DNA from 3 places in the Bradyrhizobium sp. WSM471 genome. Region 2 is predicted to be linked to each of the others. Evidence: predicted binding sites of a transcription regulator. Region 2 holds the regulator's gene; each other region holds the start of a gene.
What was found. Region 2 encodes LexA, which represses DNA repair genes until DNA is damaged. Its sites were predicted from a motif close to TGTTCNNNNTGTGTTCNG; they were not measured.
Positions count from the first base shown of each region.

Region 1 (6,228 bases), 3.9 Mb from region 2:
CAAACATCAGGCTCGGGTTCGATCTCGTTCCTGATCACCGGCGACGAGGAAGACGTCTCCATCAACGGCACCATCAAGCTGCTGAAATGGGCCGCCGAGCGTGGCGAAAAATTCGACCATTGCGTGCTCGGCGAGCCCTCCAACGTCGAGACGCTCGGCGACACCATCAAGGTCGGCCGCCGCGGCTCGCAATCGGGCACGCTGTATGTCGACGGCGTGCAGGGCCACGTCGCCTATCCGCACCGCGCCGCCAATCCGGTGCCTGATATCGCGCGGCTGATCGTGGCGATCTCGGACGAGCCGCTCGACCATGGCAGCGCGGCGTTCCAGGCTTCCAATCTCGAATTCACCTCGGTCGACGTCGGCAACACCGCCAACAACGTCATCCCGGGACAAGCCCGCGCAAAATTCAACATCCGCTACAACGACAATCACACCCAGGCGAGCCTGCGCGAGCTGGTCGAGACGCGGCTGACAAAAGCCTGCGGCAACCGCATCCGCGCCCGCATCGTCTGGGAGCCCTCGAACTCGAACGTGTTCGTGACCAAGCCCGGCCCGTTCACCGAACTCGCGGTGTCCGCGATCGAGGAGGTGACGGGCCGCAAGCCGGAGCTGTCGACGTCAGGCGGCACCTCGGATGCGCGCTTCATCTCGAGCTATTGCCCGGTGATCGAATTCGGCCTGGTCGGCCAGACCATGCACCAAATCGACGAGCGTGTGCCGGTCAGGGACCTGGAGCAGCTGACGAAGGTGTATCGCGGGATTCTGGCAAGGTATTTTGGGTAGGCCACGACCGCCGCGCCATTCTCCGCTGTCATCGTCCGCGAAGGCGGACGATCCAGTATTCCAGAGACAGCGCTGATTGAGCCGAGACGCCGCGGCGTACTGGATGCCCCGCCTGCGCGGGGCATGACACCGGTGGGGAGGCGAGAACTCCCCGCTCCTAATAATCCACCTGCATCAGGTAGAGCCCGTCCGGCGGGGCGACGATGCCGCAGGCGGCGCGGTTGCGCGCGGCGAGCGCTGCGGAGAGATCGTCCGCGGTCCAGCGGCCTTCGCCGACCCACATCAGTGACCCCACCATCGAGCGCACCTGGCTGTGCAGGAACGAGCGCGCCGAGGTGAGAATCGTGATCTCGCGTCCGTCGCGCAGCACGTCGAGCTGATCGAGCGTTTTCTCCGGCGATCTGGCCTGGCACTCGGTGTCGCGGAACGTCGTGAAATCGTGCTTGCCGAGCAGGCGTTGTGCTGCCGCATGCATCGCATCGGCGTCGAGCCGGCGCGGCACGCGCCAGGCATGGCCGGCATCGAGCGCAAGATTGGCGCGGGTGTTGACGATGCGGTAGCGATAGTGGCGCTTCACGGCCGAGAAGCGTGCCTCGAAAGTCTCCGGCACAATATCGGCTTCGAGCACGGCGATGGGATGCGGGCGCAGATGCGCGTTCAGGCCGTCGCGAAAACGGCCCGGCGGAAACTGCTTGGCGATATCGACATGCGCGACCTGGCCACGCGCATGCACGCCGGCATCGGTGCGCCCGGCACCGTGCACGCGCGCATCCGCGCCGGTCATCGCCTTGACGGCAGCCTCCAGCGCGCCCTGCACCGAGGGCAGCGTCTCCTGCACCTGCCAGCCGAAGAACGGCGCGCCGTCATATTCGATGATGAGCTTGTAGCGGGGCATCTTGTCCAGTTTCGCTGTCATCGCCCGGCTCGACCGGGCGATCCAGTACTCCGCAGCCTATCCGTTCGACCGAGAAGCCTCGGCGTACTGGATACCCCGCCTTCGCGGGGTATGACAGCGTCACTTGAATTGGGCGCCTGCCTTCAACGGCACGCCGCGCAGGAAATCCGCGGCCTGCATGCGCGCCTTGCCTTCGCGCTGGAGCTCGATCAGGCGGATTGCGCCCTCGCCGCACGCGACGGTGAGGTGATCGTCGAGCACCTCGCCGGGTGCGCCCGTGCCGTTCGCCAGCTCGCAGCGCAGAATCTTGACCCGCGCATTCTCAAGCTCGGCCCAGGCGCCGGGAAACGGCGACAGGCCGTGGATATGGCGCAGCACCTCGCGCGCGGGCCTGGTCCAGTCGATCCGCGCCTCGGCCTTGTCGATCTTGGCGGCATAGGTGACGCCGTCCTCGCTCTGCGGCTTGAGCTGGAGCCCGCCGCGATCGAGCGCGGCCATGGCGCGCACCATCAGATCGGCACCGAGCCGGGACAGACGATCGTGCAGATCGAGCGCGGTCATATTGTCCGTGATCGCGAGCCGTTCCGCCATGGCGACGTCGCCGGTGTCCAGCCCGACATCCATCTTCATCACCATCACGCCGCTCTCGGCATCGCCGGCCATGATCGCGCGGTTGATGGGAGCAGCACCGCGCCAGCGTGGCAGCAGCGAGCCGTGCAGATTGTAACAGCCGAGCTTTGGCGCATCGAGGATCGCCTGCGGCAGGATCATGCCATAGGCGACGACGACGGCCGCATCGGCATCGAAGGCGCGAAATTCTTCCAGCGCCTCCGGCGTTTTCAAAGTCTTCGGCGTCAGCACGGGCACGCCGAGCTTTCGCGCGGCCTCTTCCACCGGGGTCGGCTGCAATTGCAGGCCGCGCCGGCCGCCGGGCTTCGGCGCGCGCGTGTACACGGCCACGATCTCGTGGCCATGCGCGATGAGCTCGAGCAGCGTCGGCACGGAGAAATCGGGCGTGCCCATGAAAATCAGGCGGAGGGGCATGACAAGGACTCGGTACGTTCCCTCCCCCCTTGTGGGGGAGGGCTAGGGAGAGGGGTGCCACACGACGCGCTCTCTCGGTTTCAGGTTTCGCGGCACGCACCTGATTCAGATGACGGAGAGACTTCCGTCTGGGCTACCCCTCTCCCCCACCCTCCCCCACAAAGGGGGAAGAAGCGCAGGGGAATGTGGGGCAGCACAGTCGCTTGTACTCACTCCGCGCGCTTGGCGGCTTTCTCGAACTTCTTGAGCACGCGGTCGCGCTTGAGCTTTGACAGATAGTCGACGAACAGCACGCCGTTGAGATGGTCGATCTCGTGCTGGATGCAGGTGGCGTAGAGGCCTTCAGCGTCCTCCTCGTGCACCTTGCCGTCCAGATCCATGTAGCGCACCCGAACCTTCGCAGGCCGCTCGACCTCCTCGTAATATTCGGGAATCGACAGGCAGCCCTCTTCGTAGACCGACAGGTCCTCCGAGGAGGCGATGATTTCCGGATTGATGAAGACGCGCGGCTCGGGCTTGGTCTCGCCGTCCTGGTCGGGCTTGGCGAGGTCCATGGTGATCAGCCGCAACGGCTGCGCGATCTGGATCGCCGCGAGCCCGATGCCGGGCGCGTCGTACATGGTCTCGAACATGTCGTCGGCAAGCTTGCGGATCTCCGGCGTGACCTTCTCGATCGGCTTGGAGACCAGACGCAGCTGCTTGTCGGGCAGGATGATGATTTCTCTGAGGGCCATGGCCGCGATTTAAGCCGCGCGTTCGATGCGGTCAATGCGGCCGGGAACCCCGTTAACCCTCCGCCAACCATAAAACTTCGGGTTTCGTTAACCATAAAATTTGACGGGGCATTTACACTAAATGTTCGCTATTCGTTCGTGCGGGCGAGCGAATCGGCTAGAAGCAGGGGCATGAACGAGATCATTTTCATGCTCGGCGACTGGCCGGTGCGCGCCGTGGACGCGCTGATCGGCTTCGGCGTCCTGGTCCTTATCCTGATGGTGGTGATTGCCGTGGTGATCGCGCGCTCCGGGCGGCGCGGCGCGGAACTCGCGATGGCCAACGCGATCCGCGCCGACGAGCTCGAGGAGCGCATCAGCCAGATGCTGCACGCCCAGAGCGAGGCTTCGGGCCGCGTCGACGCCATGACCCAGACGCTGGCCGGCCGCCAGGCCGACATGGCACGCGCGGTCAACGAGCGGCTGGATTCGGTGACCCACCGGGTCGGCCAATCGATGGAAAACACCACGCGCAACACCATGGATAGCCTGCGCGCCCTGCACGAGCGGCTCGGCATCATCGACAGCGCGCACAAGAACCTCACCGACCTCACCACGCAGGTGACGACCCTGCGCGACGTGCTCGCCAACAAGCAGTCGCGCGGCGCCTTCGGTCAGGCGCGGATGGAGGCGATCGTCCAGGATGGTCTGCCCAAGGGCGCCTACGAGTTCCAGTTCACGCTCTCGACCGGCAAGCGTCCGGACTGCGTCGTGTTCCTGCCCGACCAGCGGCCGCTCTGCATCGACGCGAAATTTCCGCTGGAAGCGATGACCGCGCTGCATGACGCGCGCACCGACGAGGAAAGGCGTATCGCCACGCAGCGGCTGCGCGGCGACGTGATGAAGCATGTCAGCGATATCGCGGAAAAATATCTCGTCGCCGGCGAGACCCAGGACATGGCGTTGATGTTCGTGCCGTCGGAATCGGTCTACGCCGAAATCCACGACGGTTTCGACGACGTGATCCAGAAGGCCTATCGCGCCCGCGTCGTGCTGGTGTCGCCGTCGCTGCTGATGCTGGCGATCCAGGTGATGCAGCAGATCATGAAGGACGCGCGCATGCGCGACGCCGCCGACCAGATCCGCACCGAAGTGATCAAGCTCGGCGACGATCTCGGCCGCCTCAGGGATCGCGTGCTGAAATTGCAGAAGCACTTTGCCGACGCGAACGAAGACGTCCGCCAGATCCTGATCTCCGCCGACAAGATCGAGAAACGCGCCGGGCGCATCGAAGAGCTCGATTTCAGCAAGACCGATGCACCCGAAGCCCCGCATCTGGTGGCCACCGGCGCTGCCGAACTGTTCCCGCGGAAGCTCCAGGCGGGGGAGTGAGATTGAGGCACACTGTCATGCCCCGCGAAGGCGGGGCATCCAGTACGCCGCGGCAGTCGTGATTGAACCGGGATGCTGGTGATTACTGGATCGTCCGCCTTCGCGGACGATGACAGCGGAGCGGGAGGCGGCAGATGGGCGGGCGCTGCTACTACGTTTATATCCTCGCCAGCAAGATCGGCGGAACGCTGTACATTGGCGTGACAAATGATCTCATCCGCCGCGTGGCGGAGCATAAATTGCAGTTGGTCGAGAGCTTCACGAAGGAATATGGCGTTGTGAAGCTAGTCTATTTCGAGCAATTCGATGATCCCGAGAATGCGATAAAACGCGAGAAGCGCCTGAAAAAATGGAAGCGCGACTGGAAGATTGCGCTGATCGAGAAGGATAATCCTGATTGGAACGATCTCTATGCGGGGATCGCAGGTCCGCCATAACTCCGGCCTCTGGAATACTGGGTCGCCCGGTCAAGCCGGGCGACGACACCTCACTTGTGGCCGCCAGAATCTGCTAACACCACCCCATGACCGCACCCGACGCGACCTCCCCCGCCAGTCCCGACACGGCTCCCACCTCCTGGCGTGACAGCCTTGCCGTTTACCTGCAACCGCGGGTGCTGATCGTGCTGTTCCTCGGTTTCTCGTCCGGGCTGCCGCTGGCGCTGTCGGGCTCGACGCTGCTGGTGTGGATGCGGGAATCCGGCGTCGATCTCAAGACCATCGGGCTGTTTGCGCTGGTCGGCACGCCCTACACGCTGAAATTCCTGTGGGCGCCGCTGGTGGATGCGATGCATGTGCCGCTGTTCACGCGCACGTTCGGGCGGCGGCGCGGCTGGCTGCTGTTCTCGCAATTGCTGCTGATCGCAGCGATCCTGCTGCTGGCACTGACCGATCCCGCGCGCTCGCCGTTCTACGTCGCGCTCGGCGCATTGCTGGTGGCGACGGCCTCGTCGACGCAGGACATCGTGGTCGACGCCTTCCGCGTCGAGAGCCTGCCGGAGAGCGAGCAGGCCGCCGGCATGGCGTCCTATGTCGCGGCGTATCGCATCGGCATGCTGGTCTCGACCGCCGGCGCGCTGTTCATCGTCTCGGGCTTCGAGAGCACCGGCATCACCCGCACGTCCGCCTGGATGTGGGGCTATGTGGTGATGGCGGCGATGGTGCTGATCGGGACGATCACGGCGCTGGTCGCGACCGAGCCCGAGCAGTCGTTGCGGGCGGAAGCCGCGACGCAGACGCAGACCGCGTTGGCGCGGGTGCTGCACGCGGCGATCGGCGCTTTCTCGGAATTCCTGACGCGCAAGGACGCGCTCGCCGCGCTCGCCTTCGTCGTGCTGTTCAAATTCACCGACGCCTTCTCCGGCACGATGACCGCGCCGTTCGTGATCGACCTCGGCTT
Region 1 is NZ_CM001442.1:732,502-738,729, reverse strand. It holds gene dapE (succinyl-diaminopimelate desuccinylase) at 1-786, shown strand, start outside; gene truA (tRNA pseudouridine(38-40) synthase TruA) at 944-1,681, opposite strand; gene fmt (methionyl-tRNA formyltransferase) at 1,802-2,725, opposite strand; gene def (peptide deformylase) at 2,935-3,459, opposite strand; gene BRA471DRAFT_RS03470 (DNA recombination protein RmuC) at 3,631-4,830, shown strand; gene BRA471DRAFT_RS03465 (GIY-YIG nuclease family protein) at 4,965-5,267, shown strand; gene BRA471DRAFT_RS03460 (MFS transporter) at 5,354-6,228, shown strand, end outside.
Region 1: a site for LexA is predicted at 3,582-3,599, ahead of BRA471DRAFT_RS03470 (DNA recombination protein RmuC). Genes of this name have one in related genera too.

Region 2 (6,228 bases):
CTTCATGCAAGGCTTGCGCGATGCGATCGATGCCCGCATCCGGGCGACGCTCGACGGCGACAACCGGGCGATCGCGACTGCGCTGCTCACCGGGCGACGCGATGCGATCACCACGCCCGTCAACGATGCGATGTTCATCTCCGGCCTCGGCCACGTGCTCTCGATCTCCGGTTATCACATGGCCGTCGTGGCCGGTGTCGTGTTCTTCGCGGTGCGCGCGCTGCTCGCTTTGGTTCCGGGACTGGCGGCCGGCTTCGCCATCAAGAAATGGTCGGCCGCCGCCGCGCTGGTCGCCGCCGCGTTCTACCTGCTGCTGTCGGGCGCGGAGGTCGCAACGCAAAGGTCGTTCTTCATGACGGCGGTGGTGCTGATCGCGGTGATGGTCGATCGCCGTGCCATCACCTTCCGCACGTTGGCTGTCGCCGCGCTGATCGTGCTGGCGGTCGCGCCGGAAGCGCTGGTGCATCCGAGTTTTCAGATGTCGTTTGCGGCAACGCTGGGGCTGGTGGCGCTGGTGCAGATCGGCATGCCCAATTTGTTTGCCTCGCCGGACCATTCGGCGACCGCGCGCATTGCGATGTGGGGTGGGCGCGAGATCGCGATGCTGTTCATGGCCTCGCTGATTGCGGGACTTGCGACTACGCCCTATGCCGCGTTCCATTTCCACCGTGTCACGCCGTTCGGCGTGCTCGCCAATCTCGGCGCGATGCCGGTGGTCTCGGCGCTGGTGATGCCGGCGGGACTGTTGGGGCTGCTTGCTGCGCCGTTCGGGCTGGACAGCGTGTTCTGGTGGCTGATGGGGATCGGCATCGAGTGGATGGTCGCGGTCTCCCGCTGGGTCGCGGCCTTGCCGGGCGCGGTCGGCCGCATCCCGGCGTTCGGGATCGCGCCGCTGATCGCGGCGAGCCTGGGAATCATCGTGCTGGGCTTGTTGCGCACGCCGCTGCGCTGGTCCGGCGCCCTGGTGCTGCTGGCAGCGATCCTCTGGGGACTGTCGGCGCGGCAGCCCGACATCCTGATTGCCGGGGATGGCGCGAGCGTCGCGGTGCGGGGCAGGGACGGATATCTGCACCTGATCAGGACCAACAAGGACAGCTTTCTGCTCAAGGAATGGCTCGCTGCCGACGCCGATCCGCGCGATGCCGGCAGAGCCTCGCTGGCCGATGGCGTGTCCTGTGACGAATCCGGCTGCGTGACGCCACTGGCCGACGGGAGGCTGGTCGCGCTGGCACTGCGCGTCGACGCTCTCGCGGACGATTGCAGTCGGGCCGCGCTGGTGGTGACGACACGTCCCACGCCGCCCGATTGCGCGGCGATGGTGGTCGATCGGCAGCGACTCGCCAGCCAGAGCGCGCTGGCGCTGACGCGGCGTGGTGACGGTTTTGTGGTTCAGACGGTAAGGGCGAGAGGCACGAGCCGCCCCTGGTTGCCGGCCGGCGCCGGTGAGGGTGATTTCGACGGCAGCCTTGCGCCGAAGGCGACCGCGCCCCGCATCAAGGACGCAACGCCGGCGGAGACCGACTTGCAGGCCGACGATTGATCTGATGGTGCGGAGCAATGCAGTGGGTTGGCGCATCCGCTCGGATTCGCCGGGCGCAAACCACACCTTCTCGCCGGCCACGGCCGGCGATGGCGATTCAATCCTGACCTCCGACCTCGTAGCCGGAGGGCGGCTGTGTCAGCCGATCGGCAGGTGCGTGACGGTCGGCTGCCTGTCGGCGATGATTTGCGCCTTGTTCTCGCGCTCGGTGACCGACTGAGTCACCGGCAGTTGCAGCACGGTCGCTCGCTGGCCTTCGACGAGCTGCGTCACCAGCACGTATTTGCCGTCGGGGAATTCGATCGCGTCATGATGGCGGTCGGGAACGTGCGGATCGATCTTGCCGAACTTGCCCACGCGGGAATTGATGGTGCGCGTCCAGATCCAGCGATTGTCGTAGCGGACGTCGTCGGCGAAGGCGAGCTCCGTTCCCGGCAGCAGGCAGACGGCAACAGACGGATCGGCTGCGGAGGCGAAGCCGCGCGTCGAGGTGCCGCGGAAGCTTGTCGTGACGATCGTCTCGCCGACTTCGGCGGGGCGCGACGCGACGGCATGCAGGCTGTAGTCACACATCGGGTGCTCCTCATGCTGGGATAGCAACCCGCGTCTCTCAATCGAGGCGCAGGCCTCTATCAGAGTTGAAGCACGAACGCTCTGCTTGGTTGTGGGCAAATCTGCGGCTGGTTTCTGCAGGCCGCGATCACATTATCTTTCCCGAATTCAATAGGAACAAAGCCCCTTGCGATGCATTCGGGAGGCGCATGCGCGAATATTGCCGGCTTGGCTGCAACGGTCGAACTTGACCGCTGGTCGCTGTTTCCTCGAACGCTCGAGCCGCGAAGCGGTGCTGTTTGAAGCGGTACCGCTTCGTCGGCGTCGCGAGGAGCCAGCGCCGGAGGAGGGGCCGGATAGTCTGTGCAGAACCAGAACGACTATCCAGCCGGAGCGGACGATCATCCGATCCAATCTCTGACCGGCGCTGCAGATCGGAAGCGCGCGAGGCGCCAAGCACTTCCGGTATGAAGCATTTCCGGTATCAGTACTTCCGGTAAAGCCCGATCAGCTTGCCCTGAATCTTCACCCGGTTGGGCGGCAGGATGCGGACCTCATAGGCTGCGTTGGCGGGCTCGAGCGCGATCGAGGCGCCGCGACGGCGGAAGCGCTTCAGCGTCGCTTCCTCGTCGTCGATCAGCGCCACCACGATGTCGCCGGTATCAGCGCTCTCGTTGCGCTGGATCAGCGCCATGTCGCCGTCGAGGATGCCGGCCTCGACCATGGAATCACCGCGTACTTCGAGCGCGTAATGCTCACCCGAGCCGAGCATGTCAGGCGGTACGCTGATGGTATGGCTGCGGGTCTGCAATGCCTCGATCGGCGTGCCGGCCGCGATGCGGCCCATCACCGGCACCGCGACGGGGCGTTCGCCCTCGTCCGCGGGCAGGCTGGAGCCCGCACGCACCTTGCCGAGATTGCCCTCGATGACGCTCGGGGTGAAGCCGCGGCGGCTGCCGGCGGCCGCCTGGAGCTCCGGCAGCTTGATGACTTCAATCGCACGGGCGCGGTTGGGCAGGCGTCGGATGAAGCCACGTTCCTCGAGCGCCGTGATCAGGCGATGGATGCCCGACTTCGAGCGCAGGTCGAGCGCATCCTTCATCTCGTCGAAGGAGGGCGGCACGCCGCTTTCCTTCAGACGTTCACTGATGAACCGCAGAAGCTCGTATTGTTTGCGCGTTAACATCTCGACCAAAGTCCCCCGGTTGATGTCGTCCGATTCCGAGACGCAGAATTCGGCCATAAGCCGCTACATGCTCGAAACAAATCATGAACGGACACTATATGTTCGATACATGTTCCGCAACTGCTTAATTTACCGTGAACAGGGCGAACTTCGCGGAACGCGCGTTGCGGGGGCGCTCAGACGGGGAGCCGCAACACTTCGCAAGCCGTGCCGGCTTCGGCCTTCGGCGCGAATGGTGCGCGCACGAGAAGTACCTGCGCTGCAGCGAGATTCGCAAGCAGCGAAGAGTCCTGATGATTGACGGGAAGAACGACGCGTGTGCCATCGTCACGCTCCTCCAGATGCGCCCGCAGATAGTCCTCGCGCTGGTCGTTGGCGCCGACGTCGCGGCCGAGCACGGCGCGTTCACGGCGATGGTGAATCACCGAACGGCCCGACAGGGCGCGAATCAGCGGCACCATGAACAGGAAAGCGCACACGTAGGACGACACGGGATTGCCCGGCAGGCCGATCACACCCATTGCGCCGAGTCGTCCGTGCATCATCGGCTTGCCTGGCCGCATCGCGATCTTCCAGAACGCCATCGCGATGCCTTCGTCCCGCAGCGCCTGCTGGACCAGATCGTGGTCGCCGACCGATGCGCCGCCGGTCGTGATCAGGATGTCGGCGCCGCTCTCGCGGGCGCGGCGGATGCCGGCGGTGGTCGCCTCCAGCGTGTCGGCGGCAATCCCGAGGTCGATGGTCTCGGCGCCCTCGCTGCGGGCGAGCGCGTGCAGGGCGTAGCCGTTGGAATAGACGATCTGGCCGTGGCCGGGCGTGGTGCCCGGCATCACCAGCTCGTCGCCAGTGGCGAGAATCGCGACCTTCGGTCGCCTGAAAACGGCAAGGTGCGGATGGTTCATCCCGGCGGCGAGCGCGAGGTCGCGCTCGGTGAGACGGCTTCCCTTGCGCAGGAGCACGTCGCCTTCGCGGAAATCGACGCCGGCGCGGCGGATGTGCCGTCCGGCGACCGCGGCTTCCTTGATCGTGATACGCTCGCTGGCGGCGACCGTGTCCTCCTGGATCACGACGGCGTCCGCGCCAGCGGGAACGACGCCGCCGGTGAAGATCCGCACGGCCTCGCCGGCGCCGACCGTCCCCGCGAACGGCCGGCCCGCCGCGACTTCGCCGATGACGGTGAGCTCCGAATCGATCGTCGCGGCATCGGCCGCGCGCACCGCGTAGCCGTCCATCGCGGACATCGCCTGCGGCGGCTGCGTGCGTCGCGCGGCGACGTCACGCGCGAGCACGCGATGGTAGGCCTCGTCGAGGGAAATCATGTCTTCCGGCAGCGGCTCTGCACCCGCCAGCACCGCGGCAAGCGCGTCGGAAACCGGCATCAAGGCCACGGCGAAAACTCCTGCTCGGCACGTTCGGGCGAATGTTCCGCAAGTCTTCTAGCCGAGCGCGGGCGCGGAGGCAAAAACGGGGCAGTCATCCCGCCGCTTCGCATTGTTCCGGAAGGCGGATCAAACGTGTCGCGGCATGATCCGAGGGAAGTGAGAGATCGGCAGGAGAGTGGTCATGGAAGCGACGAAAATCATGACAAGACGAGAGCGACGAGCGCCCCGGCCTGCATCGATCAGCTCCCTGCCTGCCCGGGAGTTACGTCGGGCGCCTTCGGCCCCTGGTCTTTGTCTGGCAGCGGATCGGCCTGGGATTTCAGGTCGGCGGCCTTGCTCACGAGCTTGGCGGAAAGGTCCGAGTCTGAAGTTGTCCTGGCGAATTCAAGGAGAAGAGAGGCCTGCCTAGTGAGGTAGTTTTTGCCCAACACGGTGATGCACCCGTTCGTAGAAGTCCCAACGGGCTGTAGACTCCTGAAGACGGTATTCTGTTCCGGGAACTCTGTATAAAAATGCACAAAGTGATTGGTTCCAAAATCTTTCGAATTAGTTCCGTCGGGCGCACCTTCCATGGGCTTCGCGCCGACGGATCGTCGTCAGATGCCCAATGCCTTCAACGCGTTCCCGACGTCACGCGGCGAGGTCACATGCACCGCCGTCAAGCCGCGCGCCCGCGCTCCCTCGATGTTTTCAGCAAGATCGTCGAAGAACACGATGCGCCCGGCGGGCACGCCGATCGCCGCAACGACGTGGTCGAAGGCTTCCGCATCCGGTTTGCGCAGGCCGATGCTGGACGACAAATAAAGCTCTCGGAAATGGCCGAGGAGGTCGGCATACTCCCTCGAGAAATGGTCCACGTGCGGCCGGTTGGTGTTGGAGAAAGCGTAAAGCGGCATCTGCTTCGCTGCCCGCGGCAGCAGCTCGGAGATCTCAGGCATTTCGCCGGCGAAGATCGCGTTCCAGCCTTCCAGGAACTGCGCGTCCGAAATGCCGATTCCGAGCGAGGCTCGCAATGAGGCGAAATAATCCTCATCGCTGATTTTCCCCATCTCGTGCAACCGATAGGCTTCGCTGTCCCGCACATAACGCGCGACGATGGCGTCGGGCTTGCAGCCGGCATGTCCCGCCCAGCAGGCGATCGCCTTGGAAAAATCGATATCGAGCACCACGCGGCCGAGATCGAACAGGAGCGCATCCGCAGCTCCGGGAGAGAGCGATTTCACCTGCATCCTTTCACTCAGTATCGATACGGCTCGTGGTCGAACAGCGGAAACGCGCTGAACACACTCGGCGCATTGGTTGCGGTCGCCTGGTGCAGGCAGGATTTGTTGACCTCGGCGAACGAGGTCGCACCCAGGAGGCCGAGGCAGCGCAGCACTTCATCTTCGAGCAGCTCCAGCATGCGCGCCACGCCGGCTTCGCCGGCCGCCGCCAGCGCCCAGCATTGCAGCCGGCCGATGCCGACGACGTCGGCGCCCGCCGCGATCGCCTTGACGATGTCGGTGCCGCGACAGATGCCGCCATCGACCATGATCTTGGCGCGGCCGTTCACGGCGTCAACGATCTCC
Region 2 is NZ_CM001442.1:4,663,838-4,670,065, reverse strand. It holds gene BRA471DRAFT_RS20805 (ComEC/Rec2 family competence protein) at 1-1,540, shown strand, start outside; gene BRA471DRAFT_RS20800 (hypothetical protein) at 1,679-2,113, opposite strand; gene lexA (transcriptional repressor LexA) at 2,577-3,278, opposite strand; gene glp (gephyrin-like molybdotransferase Glp) at 3,455-4,666, opposite strand; gene BRA471DRAFT_RS20780 (HAD family phosphatase) at 5,257-5,889, opposite strand; gene BRA471DRAFT_RS20775 (alpha-hydroxy acid oxidase) at 5,898-6,228, opposite strand, start outside.

Region 3 (6,228 bases), 3.3 Mb from region 2:
GATCGCCTCCAAACAGGGTTGACGAAGCGTTAACGGCTCAAAGCGAGGCTGCCTGGAGAGGGCGGTGGCCGCCGCGGGCGCCGACGATCAGCGCCGCCGCCTCGCGCTGGGAGAAGGTCTTCGAGCGCACATAGACGCGGTAATCCGCCGGCCCCTCTCTGGAGAGATAGATCACCTGACCGCCGTCGACGGGCTGCGCCGCAATCGAGATCAGGCGGGTCGAAGGAGTGGCCTGGCAGGATTCCGATTCCGAACCGAGGCCGTCATCGACGACGGCGAAGTCGGCAGCGTCCGCATCCTCGGTGATCTGAACCCGCACCGTGGCGCGCGCGGGATCATCGGTGAAGGCGACATGCACGCCGGCGGTCCAGAACAACGACGTCAGCTCGACCGAGGTGTCGCCGAGGGCGATGCAGGGATGCGAGACCGATCCGATCTCGCTGCGCGCGAACACCGCGGCCGCCAACAGGGGAATAACCGACGCCAGGATCTTGAAACGCAACATGACACGCTACTCGCCGGGCCCTGGGGAAACTCGTGGCGCGAACTGATGGGCCTTATGGTTTGCAGAGCGTAAAGGAAACTCGTTACCGCCGGGTTGATGCGCTGGATGATCAGGCGATCTGCCGCACATCCTCCGCGAGTGCGCGATAGGACAGCGCCTCGGCGAGATGCAGCCGGCCGATCTTGTCGGCGCCGTCGAGATCGGCGAGCGTGCGCGCCACCCGCAGCACGCGGTGATAGCCGCGCGCCGACAGCCGCATGGTCTCGGCGGCGTCGCGCAGCAGCTTCTGGCCTTGCGCATCCGGCTTGGCGATCTCCTCCAGCACCGAGGCCGGCGCTTCGGCGTTGGTGCGAACCTTCGGCAGGCCGGCGTCCGCGTAGCGCGCGAGCTGGATGTCGCGTGCCGCCGCGACGCGCGCGGCAACCTCGGCCGAGCCCTCTGCCGGCGGCGGCAGGATCAAATCGGCCGCGGTCACCGCGGGAACCTCGATGCGCAAATCGATGCGGTCCATCAGTGGTCCCGAGATGCGGGCTTGGTAGTCGCCGGTGCAGCGATCGACGCGGCCGCGCTTGCAGGCATAGCCGGGCTCGAACGCATTGCCGCAGCGGCAGGGATTCATCGCCGCGACCAGCATGAAGCGCGCGGGATAGGTGACGCGGTGATTGGCGCGGGACACCGAGACCTCGCCGTTCTCCAGCGGCTGGCGCAGCGAATCCAGCACGCGCGGATCGAATTCCGGGAGCTCGTCGAGGAACAGCACGCCCTGATGCGCGAGCGAGATCTCGCCGGGCCGTGCGCGCATGCCGCCGCCGGTGAGCGCGGCCATGCTGGCGGAATGATGCGGCGACCGGAACGGCCGCCGCGCCGTCAGCGCGCCGCCCTCGATCTCGCCGGCAACAGAGGCGATCATCGAGACTTCGAGCAACTCGCCCGGTGACAGCGGTGGCAGGATCGAGGGCAGGCGTGCCGCCAGCATCGATTTGCCGGCGCCGGGCGCGCCGATCATCAGCAGGTGATGACCGCCGGCGGCCGCGATCTCCAGCGCCCGCTTGGCGCTCTCCTGTCCCTTGATGTCGCGCAGGTCGAGCGGCGAGGCCGCGGCCTCGTGCACCTTCGGCACAGGCCGCGACAGCACCTGCGTTCCCTTGAAATGGTTGGCGATCTGGATCAGCGAACTTGCGGCGATGATCTGGATGTCCGGGCTCGCCCACGCCGCTTCCGAGCCGCAAGCCGCCGGACAGATCAGCCCCTCCTCGCGCACATTGGCGCCGATCGCGGCGGGCAGAACACCGGCCACCGGCGCGATCGATCCGTCGAGGCCAAGCTCGCCCAGGACGGTGAAGCCGGTCAGCGCATCCGGGGGGATCGCGCCGATCGCCCCCATCAGCCCAAGCGCGATCGGCAGGTCATAATGGCTGCCCTCCTTGGGCAGATCGGCGGGCGCAAGATTGACGGTGATCCGCCGCGCCGGCAGCGCCAACCCTGAGGCGATCAGCGCCGAGCGGACCCGCTCGCGCGCCTCCGACACCGCCTTGTCCGGGAGACCGACGATCGCGAAGGCCGGCAGACCCGGCGCGACCTGCACCTGCACGTCGACCGCGCGGGCCTCGATCCCCTCAAAGGCGACGGTAGAAACCCGCTGAACCATGCCCGAACCAGCCTGCCCTCTTGCACAATTAGGGGTAGCAGAGCGGGCCAGTTCTGGCAAGAACAATACGGGAACGTGTCGAGGGGGCTAGCCTGGCCCTAACCGATCGTAAACACGACGAAGACACTACGCTTCGAATGCAAGCTGCTCCGCTCAGCACATCCCAACGAATGTCCGCTACTCCTAGGGCTGCGGGATGGGCCGTGGTCTAACGGGTGAACAATTCAAATGCTTGCAAATCGCCGGAGAAGCGAACGACGGATGTGCACGCGGCTCGCCAAGATTCATTTTGGCGCGGGTTCGCTGCCGCGGGACTGCACGATCACGGATATTTCGGATGGCGGCGTGAAAGTGGTGGCGGAATTTCTGGAAGTGCCGCCGCAATTCACCATCATCTTCGCGCCCGACTATTCCCGCCAGTGCCGCCTGCGCTGGCGCATCGGCTGCGAGTTCGGCGCAGAATTCACCGACTAAGCTTTCGGAAGCGCCCCGCCTTAACGGGACTTTAGCGTTAATCGGTAAGCATCTCTGATCAGTCGCCGAGTGATCAGAGTATGTCCAAGCGTTTGTCCGTCGCCTCCCTTCCGGCGAGATATCTGTTTTCCGCGCTTCTGATCCTGGCCCTCGGCGGCTGTCAGACCACCGGCATCGAGGACATCACCGGCGCGCTCGGCGGAAAGTCGGACACGGCTGGCAGGGCCGACGCCAAGCCGGACGTGGACGCGCTGCGCGAGCGCTATCGCGCGAAGCCCGGCGATCCCAACATCGCGCTCGAATACGGCAAGGCGTTGCGCCAGACCGGCCAGCGCGCGCAGGCGCTCGCGGTGCTGGAGCAGGCCGTGCTCGCCCATTCCAACAACAAGGCGCTGCTCGCCGGCTATGGCCGCGCGCTCGCCGACAGCGGCAGTTTCCAGCAGGCGTTCGACGTCCTCGGTCGCGCGCATTCGCCCGAGGATCCCGACTGGCATATCCTGTCGGCGCAGGGCGCCGCGCTCGATCAGCTCGGCCGCAACGAGGAGGCGCAGCAATACTACGCCGCCGCGCTGAAGATCGTGCCGGACGAGCCGTCGGTGCTGTCCAATCTCGGACTGTCCTACATGCTGCAGAACAATCTGCCGCGGGCTGAGGAAACGATGCGCCGGGCGCATGAGCGCAATCCCGCCGATCTCCGCGTGCGCGCCAATCTCGCGCTCGTGCTGGGACTGGAAGGAAAGCAGGCCGAGGCCGAAACCATCGTGAAGGCGGATCTGCCGCCGGATCAGGCGGCGGCAAAGGTCACGGCGCTGCGGCAGTTGCTGGTGAAAAAGCAGCAGCGGGCGGAGAAGTAACCGGCTCGTTCCGGAGCTCGACAGATTGAGCCTCGCCGAGCGCACCGAGGGAGGTGCGTTCCCTCCCCCTTGTGGGGGAGGGCTAGGGAGAGGGGTAGCCCAGGAAAAAGTGCTGGTTGGTGACGATGCATCGAACGGGCGCGCGAGGGAAAGAGTCCCCGTGTGGCACCCCCCTGCCCCTCCCCCGCAAGGGGGAGGGAACGGAGAGAGCTCAGTTCTTGTCCCTACGACGCCTTGCGATGCGGGGCTGACCCGCGCCCCGATCGGCCCTTCAGCCTCTTCAGCAGCGGCCCGAACAGCGAGCGCTTCGGCTTCTTCGCCTCGCCGCGCCCGGCGAGGCGGTTCGCCATGTTCTGGAACAGCTCGGTGGTGCGGTGGCTCTTGGAGACCTCAGCGATCATCTGGCCGTTGTTGGCCGCGGTCGAGAACAGCTTCGAATCGAACGGGATCACCGCGATCGGCTGGCTCTCCATGGTCTTGGCGAATGCCTTGACCTCGATTTCCGCCCGCTTGGGCATGCCGACCTGGTTGATGCAGTAGAGCGGTGGCCGGTCGTTCGGCCGCGCCGCCTTCAACACGTTCAGCATGTTCTTGGTGTTGCGCAGGTTCGCAAGATCGGGCTCGGCCACGATCACGATGTCGTCCGCGTTGACCAGCGCGCGTCGGGTCCAGCCGGACCATTGGTGGGGGACGTCGAGCACGATGCAGGGCGTGGTCATCCGTAGTGTGTCGAACACCGCGTCGAAGGCCTCGGCGCCGAAATCGTAGACGCGGTCGAGGGTGGCAGGCGCAGCAAGGAGGCTGAGCCGCTCGGTGCATTTGGAGAGCAGACGCTCCATCAGGGCCGTGTCCGGCCGATCCTGCGACAGCACCGCGTTGGCGATGCCCTGCACCGGGTCCTGGTTGTAGTCCAGACCCGCGGTGCCGAAGGCGAGGTCGAGATCGATCACGACGGAATCGAGCGCGAGGTCGCGGGCGATGGTCCAGGCCACGTTGTGCGCGACGGTGGAGGCGCCGACACCGCCCTTGGCGCCGACCACCGCGATGACGCGGCCGGTGATGATGGTTTCGGACGCCGAGAACAGGCTGCAGATCGAGCGGACGACGTCGAGCGTTTCGACCGGTCCCACCACATAATCGTTGACGCCGCGGCGGACCAGCTCGCGATAGGGCGCGGTGTCGTTGGGATTGCCGATCACGACGACACGGGTGCCGGGATCGCAGACGCCGGCGAGGTCGTCGAGACCCTCGAGGATGTCGCGGGTGCCGTCGGATTCGATCACGATGACGTTCGGCGTCGGCATCGTTTCATAGACTTCGATTGCCGCAGCTAAGCCACCGTCCTTGGCGGTGAGATGCGCCTTGGCGAGACGGCGATCCTGCCCGGCCGCGGTCACCGCGGCGAGCGTCTGCTCGGTCTCGCAAAAGGCCTGCACGGAGATGCGAGGAACCGGCGCAATGTGTTCCTCGGGGTGCTGCGGATCGTCCGCTTCTTCGTCGTGGACGCGTGTCATCTGCCTGTGTCGCTGAGTCTCGCCTTGTCGGCGTCTGGATTGCTGGTCGCGATCGGCGTGCCCTTGCGATAGCGCTCGAATGCCATGTCACGCCGTGCGTTATAGACCGGCGTCTCGGACCGCGGCTGCTCCAGGTCGGCCGGATTGTCGATCATGGCCGCGAGGTTGCGCTGGCTGGCGCAGCCCAGGTTGAAGTAGGGCCGGTTCTCGTTGTAGCCGGGGTCGAGGATGGAGGGGCCCATATCTTCCGGCCACAGCCCGCAGGGGCCGGCGACCGCGGCGATCCGGGAATAGCTCAGGCGAATGGTGGGCAGCAGTCCGGGATCCTCGGGCCTATAGGGATGCTGGACGATGGCGCGCGAGGGCACGCCGACGGATGCGAGCACGGAACGGATCTCGTGATAGGTCGCTGCTGCCGCGCGCGAATTCGCGGCGTTGACGGGGACGTCGACGACGACCGAGCCGGTGCCTTCGCGCACCCAGTCCCGGGCAATGCCGGCGACGTCCGCGTGCTGCGCGGCCGAGAGGCCGCCGCGAGCCTTCCCGACGAAGATCACGATCGACTTCTTGGCTTCCTCGACCGCGATCGGGTGACGCTGGCGATAGTCGGTCGGCACCGTCTGGGTGACGATCTCGCCGGTGGTGTTGCAGGCGCCCAGCATGACGGAGAGCCCCGTCAGTGCCAGCGCGACGCTCAACGTGCGACGTCGATCGGTCATGGTCTTCGTCATCGCTTCATCCCCTCGTGCCCCGTCTCTTGCCCGTCTCTTGCCCCATTCCCCAAGCCGTCCGTTCGTCGTCAGTCGATGATGAAGCCGAAATCACCGGGCGTGCCCGCGATCGGATCGACGCGGCGCGCGATGCCATAGAGGCGGTTCATGCGGCCGAGCAGCGCCGTCTGGGCGTCAGAGGCCGGCGCGAAGCCGTCGTCGGGCCGGGACAGTTCCTTCTGAGCCACCGCGCGCACCACATAGGGGGTCACGATCACCATCAGCTCGGTCTCGTTGTTGACGAAGTCCTGGCTGCGGAACAGCGCGCCGATGATCGGTACCTGGTCGACGCCGGGCAGGCCGTTGATCGCCTGTTTGGTCTGCTGCTGGATCAGGCCGGCCATGGCCATCGAGCCGCCCGAGGGAATTTCCAGCGTCGTTTCGGCGCGGCGGGTCTGGATCGAGGGGATGGTGATCGAGTTCGTCGAGTTCGACGACAGCGCCTGGGTCACCGTGATGGCGC
Region 3 is NZ_CM001442.1:224,735-230,962, reverse strand. It holds gene BRA471DRAFT_RS01065 (hypothetical protein) at 38-505, opposite strand; gene BRA471DRAFT_RS01060 (YifB family Mg chelatase-like AAA ATPase) at 615-2,153, opposite strand; gene BRA471DRAFT_RS01055 (PilZ domain-containing protein) at 2,382-2,627, shown strand; gene BRA471DRAFT_RS01050 (tetratricopeptide repeat protein) at 2,708-3,481, shown strand; gene BRA471DRAFT_RS01045 (AAA family ATPase) at 3,706-4,995, opposite strand; gene BRA471DRAFT_RS01040 (CpaD family pilus assembly protein) at 4,992-5,726, opposite strand; gene BRA471DRAFT_RS01035 (type II and III secretion system protein family protein) at 5,795-6,228, opposite strand, start outside.
Region 3: a site for LexA is predicted at 2,212-2,229, ahead of BRA471DRAFT_RS01060 (YifB family Mg chelatase-like AAA ATPase). Genes of this name have one in related genera too.